DNA from 2 places in the Streptomyces sp. NPDC086766 genome. Region 2 is predicted to be linked to the other one. Evidence: predicted binding sites of a transcription regulator. Region 2 holds the regulator's gene; the other holds the start of a gene.

Region 1 (3,411 bases), on a different contig from region 2:
CCGCTCGCCCAGTTCGTGCCGGGCCGCCACCTTGCGCAGCAGCCGCGCCACCGACCGCTCCAGCGCCCGCACGCCCGCCTCGCGGGTGTACTCGCCGGCCAGCCTGCGCAGCGCGCCCTCCTCGATCGTCACCTCGCCCTCGTGCAGGCCCGCCCGCTCCAGCTGGCGCGGAAGCAGGTGGTCGCGCGCGATGACGACCTTCTCGTCCTCGGTGTAGCCGTCCAGCCGGACGATCTCCATCCGGTCGGCCAGCGCCTCCGGGATGGCCTCCAGGACGTTGGCCGTCGCGAGGAACACGACGTCGGACAGGTCGAGTTCGACCTCCAGGTAATGGTCCCGGAAGGTGTGGTTCTGCGCCGGGTCCAGGACCTCCAGCAGGGCCGCGGCCGGGTCGCCGCGGAAGTCCGAGCCGACCTTGTCGATCTCGTCGAGCAGCACGACCGGGTTCATCGACCCGGCCTCCTTGATCGCGCGGACGATCCGGCCGGGCAGCGCGCCGACGTAGGTGCGCCGGTGGCCGCGGATCTCGGCCTCGTCGCGGACGCCGCCGAGGGCGACACGGACGAACCGGCGCCCCATGGCGTGCGCGACCGACTCGCCGAGCGAGGTCTTCCCGACGCCGGGCGGCCCGACGAGCGCGAGCACGGCGCCGCCGCGCCGCCCGCCGACCACGCCGAGGCCCCGGTCCACGCGCCGCTTGCGCACCGCGAGGTACTCGGTGATCCGCTCCTTGACGTCGTCCAGGCCCGCGTGCTCCGCGTCCAGGACCGCCTTGGCGCCCCGGATGTCGTAGGCGTCCTCGGTCCGCTCGTTCCACGGCAGGTCGAGGATCGTGTCGAGCCAGGTGCGGATCCAGGAGCCCTCGGGCGACTGGTCGGACGCCCGCTCCAGCTTGTCGACCTCCTTCAGGGCCGCCTCGCGGACCTTCTCGGGCAGGTCGGCCGCCTCCACCCGGGCGCGGTAGTCGTCGGACTCCTCACCGTCCGTCTCGCCGTTCAGCTCGCGCAGCTCCTTGCGGACGGCCTCCAGCTGACGGCGGAGCAGAAACTCGCGCTGCTGCTTGTCGACGCCCTGCTGGACGTCCTTGGCGATGGTCTCGGCGACGTCCTGCTCGGCGAGGTGGTCCCGCAGCTGCCGCGTGGCGAGCCTCAGCCGGGCCACCGGGTCGGCGGTCTCCAGGAGCTCGAGCTTCTGGTCGGTGGTGAGGAAGGGCGAGTAGCCGGAGTTGTCGGCGAGGGCGGAGACGTCGTCGATGGCCTGGACCCGGTCGACGACCTGCCAGGCGCCGCGCTTCTTCAGCCAGCTCGTGGCGAGGGCCTTGTACTCCTTGACCAGTTCCGCGACCTGGCCCGGGTAGGGGTCTCCCCCGTCCGAACGGAGCGGAGCACCCGGGGAAGGGTCCGGCACGGTCTCCTCGACCGCCGTCCCCTCGACCCACAGCGCCGCGCCGGGGCCGGTGGTCCCGGCGCCGATCCGCACCCGCCCGCGGCCGCGTACCAGGGCACCCGGGTCGCCGTCGGCCAGCCTGCCGACCTGCTCGACCGTGCCCAGCACACCGGTCTTCGCGTACGTCCCCTCGATGCGCGGCACCAGCAGGACCCTGGGCTTGCCCGGCTCCGACCTCGCGGCGGCCTGGGCGGCCTCCACCGCGGCCCGCACCTCGGCGTCGCTCAGGTCCAGCGGGACCACCATGCCGGGCAGCACGACCTCGTCGTCGAGCGGCAGCACGGGCAGGGTGAGCGGTGTGAACGCCGTGGACTCAGCAGCCATGATCTCCCCTTCGGCAGTCAAGTTGAGCTATGCCGACTCAATGCTCGTGAGCCCGTTGTTGTTCCCCGACGCCTGTTCGCTCTGAGCGATCAAGGGGGAAGCCGCGCCGTCCGCGCCTTTCACGGCACGCGGGAGCGCAAAGGAGGGGGAGTTGAGGCGCAACGGGTGGGGCGCCGGGCTCATGCGCCGGAGCCGACGCCGGCAGTCATGTGCTGACGTCTGACACCCCGATGCCCGACGTCCTGACGCCTGACGCCCTGACGCCCGGTCAGGCCGTCGCGGCGGCCGGGCTCTGGACGCGCGCCCGCGCCCAGCGGCGGACCACCGGCCAGCTCGCCGTGCCGAGGCTCACGGAGAGCAGATGCCCCCAGCTCGTCATCGGGTCGGTGTACGCGATCAGGTCCGGGACCTGCATCCCGAGGAACCCGAGGAGCAGCGGCCATCGCAGCCAGGGAGCGAGCAGGCCGGACAGCGCCCCGACACCGGTGGCCACACCGAAGCTGATGCCGTAGTCCAGGCGGTGCAGCGAACTGTCGGGCAGCAGGCCCCCGAGCACCGCGAGCCCGACCGGGACCTCGGTCGCGAGGGTCGCCAGCACATGCCCGAACAGGAAGACGCCCGCCGCGCGCAGGCCCCCCACCCGGCGCTCCAGCGCGGTGAGCACCAGCAGGAAGCACAGCGCGTACGGCGAGGCGATCCCGCCCGCGACCCACAGCGCGCTGCCCGTCAGCACCAGCAGGGGCGTCCGCACCAGGTGCGCGACATCCGTGCTGGAGCCCTGGTACAGGACGTTCATCAGGGCGGGGTCGACACAGCGGGCGACGAGCGAGGTGACGGCCAGGACGACCGCGTAGCCGAAGGTGAAGGGGGTGCCGGTGGGGTCGGGCAGCAGACGCCAGGGGCGCGGTGCGCGTACGGCGCCGCCGGACCCGCCGGGTCCGCGCCGTGCGTCGAGGCGCGCCGCCGACGGGATGCGTACGGTCGCCCCGGCCGCGTCGGTCTCCGGCGGGGCGGCCGTGACGACGGCCCCGCCGGCGCCGGCGTCCGGCACCGGGCCCCGCTGCCGCGGCATGCCGTCGAGCAGCTGCGCGACCTCCGCGAGCCCCGGGTCCGCGTCGACGGCCGCGCCCGCGCGCACACCGGCGTCCGCGCCCTCCCCCGGCGCGAGCGGAGCGCGCCCGCCCGCCTCCGGCGCGGGAGGAACGCCCGAGGACGCCGAAAACGCAGCTCCGTCAGCCGTAGCAGTCCGTTCCACGCCGAGGCGCTCCTTCCGTCACGCCCCACCCTTGGCGCCCCACCGGCCACTGTCTATGACCGACGCCACCCGAACGCCGATTCACAGGAACTTCTGACCCAGCTCCCGCGTCCGCCCCCCTCTGCTTCGACACCACCCCCCGGGCACCGGTAATTCAGGTGGCGGCAAAGGCCCGTTGGGGCAGGATGGCCTCATGACCGCCTCGTACGACACGCCCGTGGTGCTGGACCGTCGCGAGGGCCCCTACGGCGAGGTCGTACTGCGCCGGCACGGCGCGCTGCTGCAGATCATCGCCAACGGCTGCTTCCTGATGGACACCTCCGACGGCCGCTCCGAACGGCTGCTCGTGGACGCCGCGCTCGCCGCCCTGGACGGACGCCCGGCAC
Region 2 (3,411 bases):
GCACGGCGAACTGGTGGGCGGTTTCAAGTCCGTCGCCGAGTCGACGGAGACCGTGGCGGCCAAGATGGGCCTCCAGCAGTTCGGCAAGGAGGGCGAGCCCTTCGACCCGACGATCCACGAGGCCCTGATGCACTCCTACGCCCCGGACGTCACGGAGACGACGTGCGTGGCGATTCTGCAGCCCGGGTACCGGATCGGCGAGCGCACCATCCGCCCCGCGCGGGTGGCCGTGGCCGAGCCCCAGCCGGGCGCGCAGACGGTCAAGCCGGCCGAGGAGTCGGGCCAGGCCAAGGCCGAGGAGCCGGCCGAGGACAAGGAGAGCGGTGGCCCGGACGAGGGCTGACGTGGACACGAACGCAGGGAAGGAGGGACGTCGGGGATGAGCACCAAGGACTTCATCGAGAAGGACTACTACAAGGTCCTCGGCGTCCCCAAGGACGCCACCGACGCCGAGATCAAGAAGGCGTACCGGAAGCTCGCCCGCGAGTTCCACCCGGACGCCAACAAGGGCAACGCCAAGGCCGAGGAGCGCTTCAAGGAGATCTCCGAGGCGAACGACGTCCTCGGCGACCCCAAGAAGCGCAAGGAGTACGACGAGGCCCGCGCCCTCTTCGGCAGCGGCGGGTTCCGCCCGGGGCCGGGCGCGGGCGGCGGCTCCTTCAACTTCGACCTGGGCGACCTCTTCGGAGGCGGCGCCCAGGGCGGGGGCGCCGGCGGCTTCGGCGGCGGCATAGGTGACGTCTTCGGGGGCCTGTTCAACCGCGGCGGCGCGGGCGCCACACGCACCCAGCCCCGGCGCGGCCAGGACATCGAGTCCGAGGTCACGCTGAGCTTCACGGAGGCCATCGAGGGCGCGACGGTTCCGCTGCGCATGTCCTCGCAGTCGCCGTGCAAGGCCTGTTCGGGCACCGGCGACAAGAACGGCACGCCGCGCGTGTGTCCGACCTGTGTCGGCACCGGGCAGGTGGCGCGCGGCTCGGGCGGCGGGTTCTCGCTCACCGACCCCTGCCCGGACTGCAAGGGCCGCGGCATGATCGCCGAGCACCCGTGCGAGGTGTGCAAGGGCTCGGGCCGTGCCAAGTCGTCCCGGACGATGCAGGTGCGCATCCCCGCGGGCGTCTTCGACGGCCAGCGCATCCGGCTGCGCGGCAAGGGCGCGCCGGGCGAGCGGGGCGGCCCCTCGGGCGACCTGTACGTGGTCGTGCACGTGGGCGCCCACCCGGTCTTCGGCCGTAAGGACGACAACCTCACCGTCACGGTGCCCGTCACCTTCGCGGAGGCGGCCCTGGGCGGGGAGGTGCGGGTCCCCACGCTCGGCGGACCCCCGGTGACGCTGAAGCTGCCGCCGGGCACGCCGAACGGCCGGACGATGCGGGCCCGGGGCAAGGGCGCGGTCCGCAAGGACGGCACCCGCGGGGACCTGCTGGTCACCGTCGAGGTGAGTGTCCCGAAGGACCTGGCGGGGAAGGCTCGTGACGCACTGGAGGCGTATCGCGAGGCGACCGCGGGCGAGGACCCGCGGGCGGAGCTGTTCGAGGCCGCGAAGGGAGCATGAGTGAGATGGACGGCCGCCGCCGCAACCCGTACGAACTGACGGAAGAGACACCGGTGTACGTCATCTCGGTGGCCGCTCAGCTCTCCGGACTGCACCCTCAGACGCTCCGTCAGTACGACCGGCTGGGTCTGGTCTCGCCCGACCGCACCGCAGGGCGGGGCCGCCGCTATTCGGCCCGTGACATCGAACTGCTCCGTCAGGTGCAGCAGTTGTCGCAGGACGAGGGCATCAACCTGGCCGGCATCAAGCGGATCATCGAACTGGAGAACCGGGTCGTCGCGCTCCAGTCCCGAGTGGCCGAGCTGGAGGCGGCCCTGGACGGAGCCGCGGCCGCCATGCGTCAGCGGGAGGCCGCCGTGCACGCCTCCTACCGCCGGGACCTGGTCCCGTACCAGGAGGTCCAGCAGACCAGCGCGCTGGTGGTGTGGCGTCCCAAGAAGGCCAAGGACTGACCCGCCCGCGAGGGCCACGACGAAGGGGCCGGGAGGCGACAGCCTCCCGGCCCCTTCGTGTGGTCACGGGAACAGGATCGCGTAGTCGGCGCCGGGTGCCGACTCGGTGCCGTCCGCGTACCGCGCGGTCACCCAGTAGTAGCGGGTGGTGTCCGCGCCGGCCGTGGTGTCCACGTAGGTCTGCTGCTCGGTGGCCGCCAGCTTCTCGTACGCGCCCGTGGCCGGGTCCCAGCGGTAGACCTGATAGCCGGTGGCGTCCGCCACCGTGTTCCAGGACAGCGTGACGGGCGAGGTGCGCTGCGAGGCGGTGGTCGCATCCAGTTCGACGGGTGAGCCCTCGGGCGTGGCCACGCCGGGCGTGGTGTCGAGCTCGGTCGCGGTCACCACCTCGGGCGCGCGGGTCCACTGGTAGTGCGAGTTCCAGTCGTCGTCGACGGCGTCGACGAACATGCAGCGTTCCTCGCCGTCCGGCAGGGTGGCGTAGTCGTAGGAGGTGGTGTCGGTGAACAGCCACTCCACCTGGTGTGCGGAGCAGGCCCGCTCCTCGTCGTCGCCCACGATTTCGCCCGCGTAGACGACGTACCGCGCGAGGTCGGGGGTGGTGTTGGCGTCCCAGGCCAGGTGGAAGCCGTACCCCGTCGGCGTGATGGTCACCCCGGTCACGGCGGACGGCGGGGTGAGGTCGATGCGCCGGGCGCTGACGGCGGCCGGCGCGGACTCGTTGCCCGCCGCGTCGAGGGCGGTGACGCGGTAGTAGGAGGTGGCGCCCTCCACGGCCGAGGTGTCCAGGTAGGACGTCTCGCCGGTGCTGCCGGCCAGGGTGTACGCGCCGTCCGCGCTGGTTGCCCGGTAGACCCGGTAGGAGGCGGCGTCCGCGACCGGATTCCAGCCGATCCGCAGCCCGTCCGTCTCGGAGTCGGCGGTCGGCCCCGTGGGCGCGGCGGGCGGCGTGCGGTCGGCCGTGGTCACCGGTTGGTCCGCCGTGCCGGCCGAGGTGTTGCCCGCCTTGTCGTAGGCGCGGACCTCGTAGTAGTACGTCTGGCCGGTCACCGGCAGGGTCGCGTCGGTGTACGACGTCGTGGTGGTGGTGGCGAGCGGGGTGCCGCCGAACGACGTGCCCTTCAGACGCCGGTAGACGCGGTAGCCCCCGAGGTCCATCTCCTTGTTCTTCGACCAGCCGAGCCGGGCCTTGCCGGTCGCCGGGTCGTAGGCGGCCGAAGCCCCGGCCGGGGTGAGCGGCGCGACCTTGTCGATGTCGGCGGAGGTGCGCGGCTTGTAGGTGAAGGCGACGTTGGCCGTGCCCGTCCAGTTGACGAAGTCGACGCGGAGGGTGTGTTTGCCGGAGGGAACGGTGACGTTGACGGTCTTGCGCACCGTCGACGAGACGTTCTTCCACAGATCGAT

What was found. Region 2 encodes HspR, which represses chaperone genes until heat shock. Its sites were predicted from a motif close to TTGAGNNNNNNNNNCTCAA; they were not measured.
Region 1: the regulator HspR is predicted to act here: its motif matches at 1,793-1,811, upstream of lon (endopeptidase La).

What each region holds. Positions count from the first base shown of each region.
Region 1 is NZ_JBIVBI010000002.1:524,805-528,215, reverse strand. It holds gene lon (endopeptidase La) at 1-1,770, opposite strand, end outside; gene ACIPM1_RS05515 (rhomboid-like protein) at 2,039-3,025, opposite strand; gene ACIPM1_RS05510 (spermidine synthase) at 3,219-3,411, shown strand, end outside.
Region 2 is NZ_JBIVBI010000005.1:208,454-211,864, reverse strand. It holds gene grpE (nucleotide exchange factor GrpE) at 1-343, shown strand, start outside; gene dnaJ (molecular chaperone DnaJ) at 380-1,555, shown strand; gene ACIPM1_RS11625 (heat shock protein transcriptional repressor HspR) at 1,561-2,007, shown strand; gene ACIPM1_RS11620 (PA14 domain-containing protein) at 2,071-3,411, opposite strand, start outside.